One region of the Brevundimonas sp. S1H14 genome, then DNA from elsewhere that is predicted to be linked to it. Evidence: riboswitches for the same ligand, from Rfam matches in the RefSeq annotation. Region 1 holds a riboswitch; the other holds the start of a gene.
The links. Region 1 has a riboswitch for cobalamin ahead of RSD66_RS09555 (TonB-dependent receptor plug domain-containing protein). Riboswitches for the same ligand answer to the same signal wherever they lie in the genome.

Region 1 (8,843 bases):
CCGCCGCCCACCCGGCTCCGGTCAGTACGGCGCCGCCGATGAACAACTGCCAGCCTGTCATGACCATCGGATCCAACTGGCGCGAGACGCGCTTGCCGTAGATGGAGGCCGCCGCCAGAACAAAGGCGGCGATGACGATGAAGCCTTCGCCCAGCAGGCTGAAGTCGAACCCAAGGCCTGACCCGCCCAGATTGACGACGACGACGCCCAGAAAACCGATCAGGCAGCCGAGCGCCTTTCGTCCGTTGAGGCGGTCGTCGGCATACAGATAGTGAGCCAGGACCACGCTGAAGAAGACGCTGGTGGAGTTCATGATCGACGACTTCACGCCGGTCGCATGCGCCAGGCCGATATAGAAGAAGACGTATTGGATCGCAGTCTGCGTCAGGCCCAGCAGGGCCACCTGCGCCGTCTGGCGTCGCTCAAGCCTCAGCACCGGCTTCTTCAGCGCGGCGGCGACGAACAGCAGGATCAGTCCCGCCAGGGCGAACCTCCACCCGGCGAAAACCAACTGACTGGCGATGTCGTCCTGGGCGATGTGCAGCAGGGCGTAGCCGCCCTTCACCGCAGGGAAGGCGCTGCCCCACAGGGCGCAGCACAGGGTGGCGAGAATGAAGACCCCGGAACGGGTCTGATACAGCGATGGGGCCAAGATCTGCTTCGGGGAGGGGGGAGGGAAGAAGACGCGCGACGTTCAGCCGCGCTCATAGGCGCAAACGCGACGTTAACCAAACCGGAAACCGTTCGGGCGCATAAGGAGGGCCTGTCAGTCGGTCGGAGTGCGTCGAAACCATGTGGGCCCGGATCCTGAGAGCGGCGGTGGTCGCCGCCGCCTTTTCGACCCTGGCGGCGTGCGCCAGCCTGGGCGGAGGGCGCGAGGCGCCGCTGAAGCCGCCGGTGGTGACCGACCCCGCGCCGATCGTTTCGGGGACCATGCGGCCCTACCAGGTCCGTGGCCGCTGGTATCACCCGAAGGAGCAGCCCAACTATGACGAGGTGGGACAGGCGTCATGGTACGGCTCCTATCACCACGGCCGCTCGACCTCGACGGGCGAGCGTTTCGACATGAACGGCCTGACGGCGGCTCACAAGACCCTGCCGCTGCCCAGTCTGGTCGAGGTCACCAACCGGGCGAACGGGCGTCGGGTCATCCTGCGCGTCAATGATCGCGGCCCCTTCGTCGACGGGAGGATCATCGATCTGTCGCGCGGCGCGGCTGAGGAACTGGGCCTGCTGAATCAGGGGGTGGGCGAGGTGCGGGTCCGCTATGTCGGCCGGGCCCCGCGTCAGGGCGGCGGGACGCCGATGCAGCGCGCAGAAGCGGCGCCTGCCCGCAACGACGCCGCGCCGAGCCGAGAGGCGGGAGCGCGTCCTTATTATGAAGTCGCGACGGCGCCGCCACCCGCGCCGGCTCAGGCGCCTGCGCCTCAGCCTGTTCCGTCTTACGCCGCTCCTGCCGCCGCCTATTGGGTGCAGGCTGGGGCCTACTCGGATCGGCGCGGCGCGGATCGGGTGGCCCGCCGCCTCGGCGACCGCGCTTCTATCCAGAACCTCGACCGGGACGGCCGGACCCTGTTTCGCGTCGTTGTCGGTCCCTGGCCCGATGCGACGGCCGCTGAGCGCGCGCGTCAGGCCGTGATTGCGCGCGGTTTCAGCGACGCCCTGTTGATAGGCGGCTGACGGGTCTTGCGTCCGCCGCGCGGGTCGCCATTGTGCGCGGGTGCAGCGAGGCAGATTCATCACGTTCGAAGGCGGCGAAGGCGCCGGCAAGACCACGCAGGCGCGCCTGTTGGTCGAGCGGCTGCGCGCCGCTGGGCTGGACGTGGTCCAGACGCGGGAGCCGGGGGGCTCGCCGGGGGCTGAGGAAATCCGCAATATCGCCGTCTCGGGCGAGGCGGACCGCTGGTCCGCGCGCACCGAGACCCTGCTGATGTACGCCGCCCGGTCCGACCATCTGGAGCGCACAATCCGCCCCGCACTGGAAGCAGGACATTGGGTGGTGTGCGACCGCTTCGCCGATTCGAGCCGCGTCTATCAGGGCGCAGGCGGCGGCGCGCCCGAGAGCTTGATCGAGGCGCTGGACGCTGCGGTGGTCGATGGCGACCAACCGGACCTGACCCTGGTGTTCGACCTGCCGGTGGATGTGGGGCTGGAACGCGCCTTCGGTCGCGGGCTGTTCGAGACGCGCTTTGAATCCAAGGGCATAACCTTCCATCAGAAACTCCGCGAAGGCTTTCTGGAAGTGGCTGAGCGCCACCCCGACCGCTGTGTCGTCATCGACGCGACGGGCGAGGTCGATGAGGTGTCCGAACGCCTCTGGACGGTGGTGGAGGCGCGGCTGCTTTGAGCGAGCATCCGCGCGACCGGTTTGATCTGATCGCCGACCTCAAGGCCGAAGAGGCTTTTCTGGACGCGCTGGACCGTGGCCGCCTGCACCACGCCTGGCTTCTGTGCGGGGTCGAGGGATCGGGCAAGGCCAGCTTCGCCTACCGCGCCGCGCGGCGTCTGCTGGGCGCGGCGCCGGATCTTTCGCGCGGGCCGCTCGGCGCCGCGCCGCACGACCCCGTCAGTCGTCTGGTTTCGGCCCAGTCGCACCCTGATCTGCTGGTGCTTGAGCGTCTGATCGAGGGCGGCAAGCAGAAGAAGTCGATCTCGGTCGAACAGGCGCGCGACCTGCCGGAGTTCTTCGCCAAAAGCCCGTCCCAGGCGCGGCATCGGGTGGCGATCATCGACGCTGCCGACGACCTGAACGTCAATGCCGCCAATGCCTTGTTGAAGATTCTTGAGGAGCCGCCTGAAAGCGGCGTCCTGTTCCTGGTGACGCACGCGCCGGGACGTTTGCTGGCGACCATCCGCTCGCGGTGTCGCCGTCTCAGCTTTCCGGTCTGGCCCGAAAACCGTCTGGCGGAACTGGTCCAGGGCCGCACCGGCGTGTCGCCGTCGGAGGCGGATGAGGCGGCGCGTATGGCTGGCGGCTCGCCGGGCGCCGCGCTGGATCTGGCGTCCGGCGCAATGTCCGAAACGGATCGTCTGGCGCGCAGTTGGGTCGAAGGCGGCGCTGTGGACCGCGCCGAGCAACTGGCCGTGGCTGACGGCTTTCGCGGCGTCGAAGGGCAGGCGCGGTTCGACGCCCTGATGGATCGGCTGATCGCGGCGGTGAAGCGGCGTGCGGTCGAGACTGGCGGCCGCGAGGGCGCCCTGTGGGCTGAGCTGTGGGGGCGGCTGTCGGAACTGCCAGACCGCGCGGCGGGCCTGAATATGGACAAGGGCGATGTGCTGGCCGGGGCCCTGGCCGACATCGCCCGCGTCAAGGCATCGGTATGAGGGCGTTCACCTGAAATGATCATCGACAGTCACGTCAATCTTCACGCGCCCCAGTTCGATGAAGACCGCGACGCCGTGATCGCGCGCGCGAGAGAGGCGGGCGTGCGGCTGATGGTCGAGATTTCGGACAAGCTGTCGACCTTTGACGCGACCCACGCGCTGGCGATGAACAACGCCGACATCTGGTGCACGGTCGGGGTGCATCCCCATGAGGCCAAGGACTACGCCGACCTGACGGCGGATCGTCTGGTCGAGCTGGCGCAGCGTCCGCGCGTCATCGGCATCGGGGAGTGCGGACTGGACTTCCATTACGATCTCAGCCCTCGCGACGTGCAGACGGCGGTGTTCCGACAGCATATCGAGGCGGCGCGCCGCACCGGGCTGCCGCTGGTCATCCACACCCGTGAGGCGGATGAGGTCATGGCCGACATTCTGCGCGAAGAACATGGGCGGGCGCCGTTCAAATTCCTCATGCACTGCTACACCAGCGGCATGGAGCTGGCTGAACTAGCGATGGAATTGGACGGCTGGTTCTCTGTTTCCGGCATCGCCACCTTCAAGGCGGCCGAAGAGGTGAGGGCGGTGATCCGGCGGATGCCCGAAGACCGTATCATCGTCGAGACGGACTGCCCCTATCTGGCGCCGATCCCGCATCGGGGCCGCCGCAACGAGCCGGCCTATGTCGGCCTGGTGCTGGCCAAGCTGGCCGAGATTCGAGGATGGACGCCGGAACAGGCGGATCGCCTGACGACCGATGCCTTCTTCAACCTGTTCGACCGTATCCCCCGGCCCGCCGAATGAGAGAGCTGGAGATCGTCATTCTGGGGTGCGGTTCGTCGGGCGGGGTGCCGCGCGGCGACGGCGACTGGGGAGACTGCAATCCGGCCGAGCCGCGCAACCGGCGCACCCGCTGTTCCATGCTGGCCCGTCTTCATGGTCCCGATGGCGTGACCAGCGTGGTCGTCGACACCTCGCCTGACTTCCGCCAGCAGATGCTGATGGCGGATGTCCGGGGCATCGACGGGGTCCTCTATACCCACGACCATGCGGACCAGACCCACGGCATCGACGATCTGCGGGTCTTCGCCGCCCATGCGCGGGGACGCATTCCGGCCTGGATGGATGAGCCGACCCATGCGGCCCTGACACGACGATTCGACTACATCTTCGAGAGCCAGCACGGCTATCCGGCCATCGTCGAGGCGCGTCCGCTTCCGCCGCACGGCTGTCGCTGGAGCGTGCCGGGGCCGGGAGGGGATCTGCCTGTCGTCACCTTCGACCAGGCGCACGGCCCGATTCGATCGGTCGGCTACAGGATCGGCGGGGTTGTCTATTCCAGCGACGTGTCCGACCTTGATGACGAGGCGCTGGAAGCAGTGCGCGGGGCTGACCTGTGGATATTGGACGCCCTTCGTTATACGCCTCATCCGACCCACGCCCATGTCGACAAGGCGCTGGACTGGATCGCGCAGACGGGCGTGAAGCAGGCCGTGCTAACCAATCTGCATATCGATCTGGACTATCAGCGATTGAAGCGAGAGCTTCCGGCCAATGTCGATGTCGCTTATGACGGTTGGCGTGACCGACTTTTGCTGGACGAGGCTCAGGCTGCGGTGTGACGCAGGCCTGTCCATGCAAAAATATGTGATGTGCCATAGAGGTTTTATCGGCTATTCGCTGCGGCTGAGATGCGGGCGGTGGGGCCCTCCATTGGTGTAACGGCGGCGTTGGGGGTTTCTGCGCCGCGAACCAGGACGACTGTATGAAACGTATGTTCGCTTACCTCATCGTCGGGGCGATGGTCCTCGGCGTTGTGACAGGCTGGGGCCTGAATCATTTTCTGACGGCGGATCAGGCTTCGGCCGCGGCGTCGAACCTCAATCTCATCACCGACATCTTCCTGCGGCTGATCAAGATGATCATCGCGCCGCTGGTGTTCACGACCCTGGTGGCGGGCATCGCCCATATGGAGGACGCCGCCTCGGTGGGGCGGATCGGCGTGAAGACCATGACCTGGTTCATCGGCGCTTCGATCGTCTCGCTGGTGCTGGGTCTGGTGATGGTCCAACTGCTGCAGCCGGGCGCGAACATGCACCTGCCGGAAGCGGTGGCGGCGACGGCCCCGGCGGCCTCGACCGACGCCTTCTCGCTGCACGGCTTCATCGCCCACCTGGTGCCGACCTCGATCTTCGACGCCATGGCCAGGAACGAGATCCTGCAGATCGTGGTCTTCTCGGTCTTCGTCGGCACGGCGGTCGCGGCCCTGGACGACAAGGCGCCGGCGGTGCTGCACCTGGTCGAACAGGCCGCCAGCATCATGCTTAAGGTGACCGAGTTCGTGATGAAGCTGGCGCCCTTCGCCATCTTCGCCGCCCTGGCTTCGACCATCGCCACGCAGGGGCTGGAGATGCTGGGCACCTACGCCAAGTTCGTGCTGGGCTTCTACGGGTCAATGGCGACGCTGTGGGGTCTGCTGTTCGTGGCGGGCGCCGTGGTGCTGGGCAAGCGGGTCGTCCCGCTGTTCCGGGCCATCCGCACCCCGACCCTGCTGGCCTTCTCGACCGCCAGTTCGGAGGCCGCCTATCCCCGCATCCTGGAGGCTCTGCCCAAGGTGGGGGTGCGTCGCCGCATCGTCAGCTTCGTCCTGCCGCTGGGCTATTCGTTCAATCTCGACGGGTCGATGCTCTACTGCACCTTCGGGACCATGTTCATCATGCAGGCCCACGGCGTGCATCTCAGCGTGTCGCAGCAGATCTTCATGCTGCTGCTGCTGATGGTGACGTCAAAGGGCATTGCCGGCATTCCGCGCGCTTCGCTGGTGGTGATCATGGCCACCCTGACCTACTTCGGCCTGCCAGAGGCGTGGATCGCCATCGTGCTGGGCGTCGATCACCTGCTGGACATGGGGCGCTCGGCCACCAACGTCGTCGGCAACTCGGTCGCGGCGGCCGTGGTCGCCAAGTGGGAGGGCGAACTGGACGACATGCCCGAGCCGGACGACGCGGATGGACAGGCGCAGCCCGCAGCGGTCTGACCTCGGTTCCGTTCAACAAGGATCAGGGGCGTGGAGAGATCATCTCCGCGCCCCTTTTTCCTGGGCGCCGCCTCTTCGCTCTGCTTTGCCGCCATGGCGGCCAGGTTGACCTCAGCGGCAAGCGGCCTTACTGCGGCGACCGCGTCAGGTCCCTCCGAACGGGGGGTTAAAAGGGAATGGAGTGTGAAACTCCGGCTGTTCCCGCAACTGTAAGCGGCTAGCCCGCGCGTCAAACGCCACTGGCGGCTCGAAGGGTTTCGTCCTGATCGACCACTGGGAAGGCGACGCGCACCGGCCTTGATCCGCGAGCCAGGAGACCTGCCTGTCGCCGTCGTTCTCCGCGCGGTCGGGATGTGCCGGGCGGTCGAGGCAACTCGTGTGACGACAGTCTTGAAACCAGCCGCGTCAGCGGCCGCCTTCGCTCGTCAGGGCGGGGTCGGTCGGGCGCGGCGTCGTCATATGGAGAACCGGATTGAACCGGACCGCATTCGCCGCCCTGGCCGCCGCCAGCCTTCTGGCCGCCGCCCCTTCCTATGCAGCGGAAGGCGCTGATCAACAGGCGGCCGCCCCTGACGTGGCGGGCCGCGCCGGCGCGACCGCCGTCGAGGACGTGGTCGTCACCGCCAACCGTTCAGCTCAGCCGATCGAGCGGGTCGGAGCTTCCGTCACCGTCCTGACGCAGGCCGCCATCGAAGCGCGCCAGACGACGGCCGTGGCCGAGCTTCTGGCGCAGACGCCCAGCGTCAATTACAGCCGCAACGGCGGGCCGGGCACCGTGACCAGCCTGCGTATTCGCGGCGCCGAAGGCCATCACACCGTCGTGCTGATCGACGGGGTCAAGCTGAACGATCCGTCCTCGACCCAGGGCGGCTTCGACTTCGGCAACCTGCTGGTTGGCGACGCCGCGCGTATCGAGGTCCTGCGCGGCGCCCAGTCGACCCTGTGGGGCAGCCAGGCCATCGGCGGCGTGGTGAACATCGTCACGACCGAGCCGACGGAAGCCTTCCAGGGCAGCCTGGACGCCGAGGCCGGCGCGCGCGGAACGACCTATTTCCGCGGCGGCGTCGGCGGCGCCAATGAGCGCCTGAGCTGGCGCCTGGCGGCCAGCCGTTATTCGACCGACGGCTATTCGGCCTACGCCACGGGGACCGAGGACGACGGCTATGACAACACCGGCCTGTCAGGTCGGTTGAATCTGAAGATCACCGACGCCGTCTCTGTGGATCTGCGCTCGGTATGGTCCAGCGGACGCGCGGATCTGGACGCCTGGAACGGCGACAGCCGCGATTACGGCAAGACCCAGGAACTGGTCGCCTACGCCGGTCTGAACTTCGACCTTTTGGATGGCCGTTTCCGTAACCGCATCGGCTATGCCCACACAGATACGGATCGCCGCAACTTCAACCCGGACAATAAAATCCAGACCCTGACCTTCGACGCCGAAGGCCAGAACCGGCGCTGGGAATATCAGGGCGCCTTCGCCGTCACCGAGACGCTGAACGCGACCTTCGGCGTCGAGCACGAAAAGTCGGAAATGAAGTCCCGCTCGCTGGGCGACTGGAATCCCAACGCCGACTACGGGCGCGGCGAGGCTGAGCTGAACAGCGTTTATGGTCAGGTTCAGTGGACCGTGCTGGACGGCCTGACCCTGACCGGCGGGCTGCGTTATGACGGTCACGCTCAGTATGGCGACAATCTGCTGGGGCAGGTTGCGGCGGCCTGGTCGCTGAACGACGGCGCGACCGTGGTGCGCGCCAGCTGGGGGCAGGGCTTCCGGGCGCCGGGCCTGTACGAGCTCTACAGCGAATACGGCAACCTGGACCTGCAGCCGGAAGAGTCCGACAGCTGGGAGATCGGCGTCGAACAGCGCCTGTTCGACCGCGCCGTCGTCTCGGCGACCTATTTCCAGCGCGATAGCGACAATGAGATCGACTACGCCAACTGCCTGCCGGGCGACCTTCACCCGATTTGCAGCCAGCCCTACGGCGGCTACTATCAGAACATCCAGAAGGCCGAGGCCAAGGGCGTCGAACTGATCGGCCGCTTCGACGTGACCGAGCGCCTGCACCTGAACGCCAACTACACCTGGACGGACGCCAAGAACGCCGTCGGCGAAAACGAAGGCAAGCGCCTGCGTCGCCGCCCTGAACACATGGCCAATCTGGCGGCGGACTACGACTGGGCGTTTGGTCTGAAAACCGGCCTGTCCGTTCGCTACGTCGGCGAGTCGTTCAATGACCTGGAGAACGCGGTGAAGGTCGACGCCTTCACCCTGGTCGACCTGCGAGCTTCCTATCCGATCGACGACAATCTGGAAGTTTATGGCCGGATCGAGAACGCCTTCGACGAGGAATATCAGACCGTGCTGGGCTACGGCACGGCCGGTCGTGGGGTCTTCGGCGGCGTGCGCGTTCGCTTCTGATACGAAGGCCGGGCCGCCCTGACATCGGGGCGGTCCGGCCGAACCTCTATTCCCGTTCGGCCC
Region 2 (8,843 bases), 390 kb from region 1:
CTACGACATGATCAACGCCACCTTGGCCTATGACGTCCCGACGATCGCCGACATCAACGGCCAGATCTTCGTGCGCGGGACCAATCTTTTCGACGAGAAGGCGCTGAATCACGCCTCCTTCATCAGCCATCTGGCTCCGCTGCGCGGCCGCAATTTCGTGCTCGGCTTCCGCGCCCGCTTCTGATCCTTCCCCTCCTCCCCCCGCCTGACCGCGGCGTCCCATGACGTCGCGGCCGACTTTTCCCTGAAAGGATCGCCATGAACGCTCGTGTCCAGACCTGGGGCGACGCCGCCGCCGTCGGCCTGTCCTGCCTGTGCATGATCCACTGCTTCGCCCTGCCGCTCGCTGCAGGAATGCTGCCGATGCTGGGTTTGTTCGTCGAGGCGCCCTGGGTGCATTGGGCCTTCGCCGCGACGGCGGCTCCCATCGCAGCCTGGAGCCTGACGCGACCGGACGCCAGCGGACGCCGCGCCTGGCCGCTGATCAGCCTGGGAGCCCTCGGCGTCGCCATGCTGTTCCTAGCGGCCGCCGAGTGGCCATCCCACGAAATGGAGACGCCGATCACAGTCATCGGCGGCCTGATGCTCAGCGCAGCTCATGTGATGAACTGGCGACGCAGACCGCATGTCCGCTAAGCCTGCCGGCGCCCGCCTTCAGGCGACGGGCGCGTCGAGCATTCACGGCGCTAGGCCGACAGTTCTTTCCGGATGATCTCGGCCCCGGCGCTCAGGGCTTCCAGTTTGCCTTGGGCCACACGGCGAGACAGGGGCGCCATGCCGCAATTGGTGGCGGGATAGAGTTTGTCGGCGTCCACGAACTGAAGCGCCTTGCGCAGGGTGTCGGCGACCTCCTCCGGCGTCTCGATCGCGTCGGTCGCCACATCGATGGCCCCGACCATCACCTTCTTGCCCCGGATCAGTTCGATCAGATCCATCGGCACGCGCGCGTTCTGGGCCTCAAGCGAAATGATATCGATGCTGGACGTCCGCAGCTTGGGGAAGGCCTCCTCATACTGCCGCCATTCGGAACCAAGCGTCTTCTTCCACTCGGTATTGGCTTTGATGCCGTAGCCGTAGCAGATGTGGACGGCGGTCTCGCAACGAAGCCCCTCGGCCGCCTTCTCCAGCGTCGCCACGCCCCAGTCGTTGACCTCGTCGAAGAAGACGTTGAAGGCCGGCTCGTCGAACTGCACGATGTGGACGCCCGCCGCCTCCAGCTCTCTGGCCTCCTCATTGAGGATTTTTGCGAATTCCCAGGCCAGTTTTTCACGGCTGCCGTAGTGGTCGTCATAGAGGGTGTCGATCATCGTCATCGGCCCCGGCAGGGCCCATTTGATCGGCTGGTCGGTTAACCCGCGAAGGTATCTGGCATCCTCGACGAAGACCGACTTCGGTCGGCTGACGGCGCCCACGACCACCGGCACGCTGGCGTCATAACGATTGCGGATACGCATGGTCTTGCGGTTCGCGAAGTCTACGCCGTCCAGGTGTTCGATGAAGGTGGTGACGAAATGCTGGCGGGTCTGTTCGCCGTCGCTGACGATGTCGATGCCGGCGCGGCGCTGATCATCCAGCGACAGCCGCAGCGCGTCCCGCTTGGCTTCGATCAGGTCCTCCCCTTCCAGTTTCCAGGGCGACCAGAGGGTTTCAGGTTCGGCCAGCCAGACAGGTTTGGGCAGACTGCCGGCGGTCGAGGTGGGCAACAGGGTTTTCATGATGGATGACTTTGGAATGCTGGGCTGGATCAAACGGCGAAGCTGGCGGACCATTGGTCGAGGACGTCGCGGTACGGCTTGATGAAGCGTTCTTCCACGAACCTGCCCTGTTCGACGGCCAGCCGGCTGCGCTCGTCACGGTCGTAGACGATGCGGGTCAGGGAATAGTCCTGATATTTCAGGCTGGGCTGATAGTGTTCGGTCGCCGGCGAGTTGGCGTTGTAGATCTCGGGACGGTAGATCTTCTGGAAGGTCTCCATGGTGCTGATCGTGCTGACCAGCTCCAGGTCGGTGTAGTCCGCCGTCAGGTCGCCCACGTGATAGAAGGCGAACGGCGCCACGCTGCCCTTGGGCATGAAGTAACGGACCTTCATCCCCATCTTCGCAAAATACTGGTCGGTCGGCGAGAACTCGTCATTCTCATATTCGAAGCCGAGCACGGGATGCTCATTCCCGTTCCGATGATAGGTCTTGTTGCTCGACACGCTCAGGCAGATGACCGGCGGCTTTCGGAAATTTTCCCTATAGGCGCTTGACGTCAGGAAGTGCCTGAACAGCTTTCCATGCAGATCGCCGAACCCTTCCGGAACCCCGGCGCCAGGGTGGCTCTTCATATGCTCCGGCAGAACCACGCTGAAGTCGTAGTCGCGGACGTAGGAGGAGAAGTTGTTCCCCACGATCCCGTCGATCCGCTCGCCGGTCTGCTGATCGACAATCGTCGTCTGAAGAATTTCGATCAGCGGGAAACTGTCCGCCCCCTCACCCGGGGCGACGCTCATCTCGACGGAGACGATCTGGAGTTCAACCGCGTAGCGATCGCCCTTCGGATTGTCCGTGTGCGCCAGCGAGTTGAACCGGTTGTCGATCATCCTCAGCGTGTTGCGCAGATTCTCCTGACGGCTCTCCCCTCGCGCCAGATTCGCGAAGTTGGTGGTGATGCGCGTGTTTTCGGCAGGAACATAGTCCTCGTCGAGCGGGGTCCGCTTGATGCTGAAAGTGAATTCGCTGCTGAGCATGGTCTCTGCCGTTATGCTGTGACGGGACAGCGGACAGGGACGCGCGACCGCCCGCGCGGAATCGCCCCGTCGCGGCGCTCATGCGGCCTGACCGACACCCCGTCGGAGGACGTTATCTGTCGCGGCAGGTCTCCTGGCTCACGGGTCATCGCCTCCGGTCCGGCCTTCCCGAAGGCGAACCTCCAGTGACGCGAAATGGACCTTCGACTCGCCGCTCACAGTTGCGGGGGCAGCGCCGGCATCGACCGCAGTCTCACCGGCTTCCCTCTTAGCTCCGCACAATCCGAAGACCGCGCGCAGAACCACGACGACGCGAAAATGCCACGGCCGTCGCCAAAGTCAATAACGATATAAGGATATCTTTATATCGTTATTGTTGCCTGTTTCAGGTCGCCGCCGCCGTCGGATAGGGCGTAGAGACGCTGCGATCCATGTCGATCTGCAGAGCGCGACCGATGAAGGGGAAGGCGCGCTGCGGGCATGTCGGGCGCTCGCAGATCTTGCACCCGGCGCCGATGGGGGTGGCGGCGGCCTGATCGGACAGGTTCAACCCCTGCGAATAGACCAGCCGCTCTGCGTGACGGATGTCGCAGCCCAGTCCAATCGCGAACGTCTTGCCCGGCGCGCCGTACACTGGCCCCGGACTGCCGACTGTGCGGGCGATCCACAGGTAGGTGCGGCCGTCCGGCATCTGAGCCATCTGGGTCAGCACCCGCCCCGGCTGGACGAAGGCCTCATAGACGTTCCACAGCGGGCACGAGCCGCCGACGCGCGAGAAGTGAAAGTCCGTGGCCGACTGGCGCTTGGAGATGTTCCCGGCGCGGTCCACGCGGATGAAGAAGAAGGGCACGCCAAGGGCGCCGGGTCTCTGCAGGGTCGACAGGCGGTGGCAGACCGTCTCGAACCCGACGCCGAAATGCCGCCCCAGCCGGTCGATGTCATAACCGTAAACCTCGGCCTGCCGCAGGAAGTCGCCATAGGGCAGGAGCAGCGCCCCGGCGAAGTACTGGGCCAGGCCGATGCGCAACAGGTCGCGGGTTTCGCGCTCTTCCAGCACAGCGGCGTCGATCAGGCTTTCGATCAGGTCGCCCGCCTCCAGAAAGGCCAGTTGCAGCGCCATCTGAAAGGCCTGCTGACCCTGCTTGATAAAGGCCGAGACATACAGCGTCCGGCTCGGCCCGTCGTAGCGGCGCTGGGCCTCGTCCGTCTCGTCGAAGACGACGCGGACGCCGTGCTTCTCGGCCAGCCATGCGATCAGTCCGGGCCGCACCTGGCGCGGCGACAGCCCCGCCGCCGCATAAAGACGCTCGGCCGCCTCATCCAATTCAGCGACATGATTGCGGCGCGAATAGAAGAAGTCGCGCACCTGCTCGAACGGCATCCGCGCGGGGGCCTCTCCCGCCACGTCTTCACCCAGCCTCAAAGCCATGGCCTCGGCGCGTTCAGCGCTCTGACGCGTCTTGCGGTGCAGGGCGACGAGGGCGCGCCCCACGGCGGGCATGTTGAGCGCCAGTTCTCTTAGCTCGACGGTCGAGATCGGCTCATCGCCGCCGTCCGCCAGCGCGTCGCGCACATCCGAGATCAGCCGCCCCTCTTCATCCTCCGAAAAGAACTGCACGTCGACGCCGAAGACGGCGTTCAGCTTCAGCAGCAGAGGCACCGTCAGGGGGCGCTGGTTCTGCTCGATCTGGCTCAGATAGGAGTTGGAGATATCCAACGCCCGCGCGACCGCCGTCTGGGTCAGGCCGCGCTCCTCGCGCAGCCGACGCAGCCGTACCCCCATGAAGGTCTTGCTCATGTATTTTGCAACTTTTACAGATCGAGCTGGCGATATTGACAATATTTGCGCGATAAATCGCGAACAATCAGCACTTTATGTGAATATTGCAAATATCCTGGCCGCGCAAGAACGGCTCAGTTCCCCGCGTCGAACGACCCGGCCGGGACCAGAATGCGCCCCTCCATCAGGCGACGTGCGCTGCGGCTCATGATCGCCCTTTCCACAGTCCAGACGCCCTCGGTCTGACGCGCCTCGGCCCCGACCGTCAGTGCGCCCGACGGATGGCCGAAGCGAACCGAGCGACGCTCGCCGCCCCCGGCCGCCAGATTGACCAGAGTGCCCGGCACGGCCGCCGCCGCGCCGATGGCCACCGCCGCCGTCCCCATCATGGCGTGATGAAGCCTGCCCATCGACAGGGCGCGGACCAGCAGGTCGATCTGGTCCGCTGCAATCACCTTGCCGCTGGACGTCACATGATCCGCCGGCGGAGCGACAAAGGCGATCTTGGGCGTGTGCTGGCGCCGCGCCGCCTCACCGACGGAACCGATCAACCCCATGCGCACGGCGCCGATGGCGCGCAGGTCCTCAAGCCGCTTCAAAGCCGCCGGATCGTCGTTGATCGCCCCCTGCAACTCCGCCCCCGAATAGCCGAGGTCCGCCGCATTGATGAAGATCGTCGGAATGCCGGCGTTGATCAGGGTGACCTTCAGCTTGCCGCCGGCGACCAGCGCCTCCGGCACGTCCAGTTCGTCGATCAGATTGCCGGTCGGGAACATGGCGCCGCCATCCTCGCCCTCATCAGCGGGGTCGGGGAACTCCAGCACGATCTCGGCCGCGGGGAAGGTCACGCCGTCCAGTTCAAAGTCGCCCGTCTCCTGCACCCGGCCGTCCGCGACCGGCACATGGGCGATGATGGTCTTGCCGATATTGGCCTGCCAGATGCGCACGGCGCGCACCCCGTCCGGCCCGACCGGGACATAGCCCGCGTGGATGGCGAAGGCTCCCGCCGCCGTCGACAGGTTGCCGCAGTTGCCTGACCAGTCGACGAAGTCCGTGTCGATCGACACCTGCCCATACAGATAGTCGACGTCGTGATCGGGCCGCGCGCTGGGCGAGATGATCACGCATTTGCTGGTGCTGGACGTGGCCCCGCCCATGCCGTCGGTGTGCTTGCCATAGGGATCGGGGCTGCCGATCACGCGCTGGAACAGGCGGTCGCGGTCGCGGCCCGGAACGCGACACGCCTCAGGCAGGTCTTCCAGCCGGAAGAAGACCCCCTTGGACGTGCCGCCGCGCATATAGGTGGCGGGGATGGCGATCTGGGCCAGGCGCGACATTCAGGCGGCCTCCGACTTTGCGGCGAGGAAGTCCTGCGCGAACCGCTGCAGCACGCCGCCCGCCTCATAGATCAGTACCTCTTCGGCCGTGTCCAGACGACAGGTGACGGGCAGTTCGACCGTCTCGCCGGTCGCGCGATGGATCCTCAGCATCAGGTCGGCGCCGGGGCGGCGCTCGCCCGTGACATCGAAGGCCTCCGTCCCGTCCAGCCCCAGCGTCAGGCGCGTCACGCCCGATTTGAACTCCAGCGGCAGCACGCCCATGCCGATCAGATTGGTGCGGTGGATGCGCTCGAACCCCTCCGCGACAATGACCTCAACCCCGGCCAGACGTACGCCCTTGGCCGCCCAGTCGCGCGACGAACCCTGCCCATAATCGGCGCCCGCGACGATGATCAACGGCTGGCGGCGGTCCAGATAGGTCTCGATCGCCTCCCACATCCGCATGACCTTTCCGTCCGGTTCGACGCGTGTCAGGGAGCCCTTCTTCACCGCCCCGTCCACAACGGCCATCTCATTGACCAGTTGCGGATTGGCGAAGGTGGCGCGCATGGCGGTCAGGTGGTCGCCCCGGTGGGTGGCGTAGGAGTTGTAGTCCTCCTCCGGCACGCCCATCCGCGTCAGGTATTCCCCCGCCGCCGACGCAGGCAGGATGGCGTTGGACGGCGACAGGTGGTCGGTAGTGATGTTGTCCGGCAGGATCGCCAGCGGCCGCATCCCCGTCAGTGTGCGCGGATTGGCGGCCAGGGCGCCGACCCCTTCGGTGTCCCAATAGGGCGGGCGGCGGATATAGGTCGACTGGGGGCGCCAGTCATACAGGGGGCTGGCGCTGACCCCGCCGCCGCGGCGCGCCCCGAACATCGGCTCATAGACCGCGCGGAACTGCTCCGGCTTGACCGAAGCGGCGACCACGGCGTCGATTTCCTCGTCCGAGGGCCACAGGTCCTTCAGGCGGATTTCGCGGCCGCCGACCACGCCCAGCACGTCCTGCTCGATATCGAAGCGCACCGTCCCGGCCAGCGCATAGGCCACCACCAGCGGCGGCGAGGCGAGGAAGGCCTGTTTGGCATAGGGGTGGATGCGGCCGTCGAAATTGCGGTTCCCCGACAGGACGGCGGTGGAATAGAGGTCGCGGTCGATGATCTCCTGCTGGATGACCGGATCAAGAGCGCCGGACATGCCGTTGCAGGTGGTGCAGGCGAAGGCGACGATGCCGAATCCCAGCGCCTCCAGCTCCGACAACAGGCCAGCCTCTTCCAGATACAGCCGCGCCACCTTCGACCCCGGCGCGAAGGATGACTTGACCCACGGCTTGCGCGTCAGGCCCAGCGCGTTGGCCTTCTGGGCCAGCAGGCCCGCCGCCACGACGTTGCGCGGATTGGAGGTGTTGGTGCAACTGGTGATGGCGGCGATGATGACAGCGCCGTCGGGCAGCAGGCCATCGCGCTCTTCGGCCTGCGCCTCGGCCAGGCCCACGGCGACGCCGCGCTCTTTCAGGGCGGATGTGGGCAGGCGCCGGTGCGGGTTGGATGGCCCGGCCAGATTGCGCTCGACGCTGGACAGGTCGAACGTCAGCACCCGCTCATATTCGGCGGTTTTCAGCGCCTCGCCCCACAGGCCGGTGGTGCGGGCGTAAGTCTCGACCAGCGCCACCTGATCCGGCTCGCGCCCCGTCAGCTTCAGATAATCGAGCGTCTGCTGGTCGATGTAGAACATCGCCGCCGTGGCCCCGTATTCCGGGCACATGTTGGAGATGGTCGCCCGGTCGCCGATCGACAGGCTGTCGGCGCCCTCGCCGAAGAACTCCAGCCATGCGCCGACCACCTTCTGCCCGCGCAGGAACTCGGTCAGGGCCAGGACGATGTCGGTCGCCGTAATCCCCGGCGCGCGCCGCCCGGTCAGCTTGACGCCAACGATGTCCGGCAGCCGCATCATCGAAGCGCGGCCCAGCATGACCGTCTCGGCCTCCAGCCCGCCGACGCCGACGGCGATGACGCCCAGGGCGTCGACGTGCGGCGTGTGGCTGTCGGTGCCCACGCAGGTGTCAGGAAAGGCCACGCCGTCGCGCACCTGAACCACCGGCGACATCTTCTCCAGATTGATCTGGTGCATGATGCCGTTGCCCGCCGGGATAACGTCGACGTTCTCGAAGGCGCGCTTGCTCCATTCGATGAAGTGGAAGCGGTCCTCGTTGCGGCGATCCTCGACCGCGCGGTTCTTTTCAAAGGCGTCAGGGTCGAAGCCGCCATGTTCGACCGCCAGCGAGTGGTCGACGATCAACTGGGTCGGCACCACCGGATTTACCTTGGCCGGATCGCCGCCCTGCGCCGCGATGGCGTCGCGCAGACCCGCCAGATCGACCAGCGCCGTCTGGCCCAGAATGTCGTGACAGACCACGCGCGCCGGATACCAGGGAAAGTCCAGATCCCGACGCCCTTCAACGATCTGGGTCAGGGCGTCGGTCAGTTGCTCGGGATCGCAGCGGCGCACCAGCTGCTCGGCCAGCACCCGCGACACATAGGGCAGTCGGTCATAGGCGCCCGGCTGGATGGCGTGGACGGCGGCGCGCGTGTCGAAATAGTCGAAGGGCGTGCCCAGCAGCCGCCTGCGGTAATCGGTATTCATCAGCGCGGATGTCCCTGCTTGCATGAGGCCGCGCCGGGCGGCGTTCGGCGCCGGATCAAACCGGCAGCCGCATCCCATGCGCAGACGTGCGTCCCTTATCCGACCCTGCCGCCTTCAGGTGAACGGCTGAAAAGGCGGAGACTTGTGAATGCCGCCATGTAAATCTGCAAATGCTGCAAAACTACCGGCCAGCAGATCAAGGCTGCCTGTCACTTGTTGCTCACGACACCCGACCGCGTTTTGCAGCTTTTACAGGTTTGCATCTTCCGCTTGGCTGTTTTCCGCTTTTTCAGTCCTTAAGCATCGAGCGAAAGCGTGAATATTTCAGGGCGACGCGGATCCACCGCCGCCCTGAGGCCCCATGTCGCCG

Region 2: another riboswitch for cobalamin. It lies ahead of RSD66_RS11515 (DUF1852 domain-containing protein); the one in region 1 lies ahead of RSD66_RS09555 (TonB-dependent receptor plug domain-containing protein).

What each region holds. Positions count from the first base shown of each region.
Region 1 covers NZ_CP136679.1:1,955,404-1,964,246, reverse strand. Annotated here, with positions in the region: gene RSD66_RS09590 (DMT family transporter) at 1-652, opposite strand, end outside; gene RSD66_RS09585 (septal ring lytic transglycosylase RlpA family protein) at 793-1,680, shown strand; gene tmk (dTMP kinase) at 1,721-2,347, shown strand; gene RSD66_RS09575 (DNA polymerase III subunit delta') at 2,344-3,324, shown strand; gene RSD66_RS09570 (TatD family hydrolase) at 3,340-4,125, shown strand; gene RSD66_RS09565 (MBL fold metallo-hydrolase) at 4,122-4,943, shown strand; gene RSD66_RS09560 (dicarboxylate/amino acid:cation symporter) at 5,087-6,358, shown strand; cobalamin riboswitch at 6,488-6,699, shown strand; gene RSD66_RS09555 (TonB-dependent receptor plug domain-containing protein) at 6,831-8,780, shown strand; gene RSD66_RS09550 (DUF2842 domain-containing protein) at 8,827-8,843, opposite strand, start outside.
Region 2 covers NZ_CP136679.1:2,346,065-2,354,907, forward strand. Annotated here, with positions in the region: gene RSD66_RS11500 (TonB-dependent receptor domain-containing protein) at 1-184, shown strand, start outside; gene RSD66_RS11505 (MerC domain-containing protein) at 259-636, shown strand; gene RSD66_RS11510 (methionine synthase) at 687-1,715, opposite strand; gene RSD66_RS11515 (DUF1852 domain-containing protein) at 1,745-2,731, opposite strand; cobalamin riboswitch at 2,837-3,041, opposite strand; gene RSD66_RS11520 (short-chain fatty acyl-CoA regulator family protein) at 3,117-4,529, opposite strand; gene prpF (2-methylaconitate cis-trans isomerase PrpF) at 4,646-5,848, opposite strand; gene acnD (Fe/S-dependent 2-methylisocitrate dehydratase AcnD) at 5,849-8,473, opposite strand; gene RSD66_RS11535 (acyl-CoA thioesterase) at 8,835-8,843, shown strand, end outside.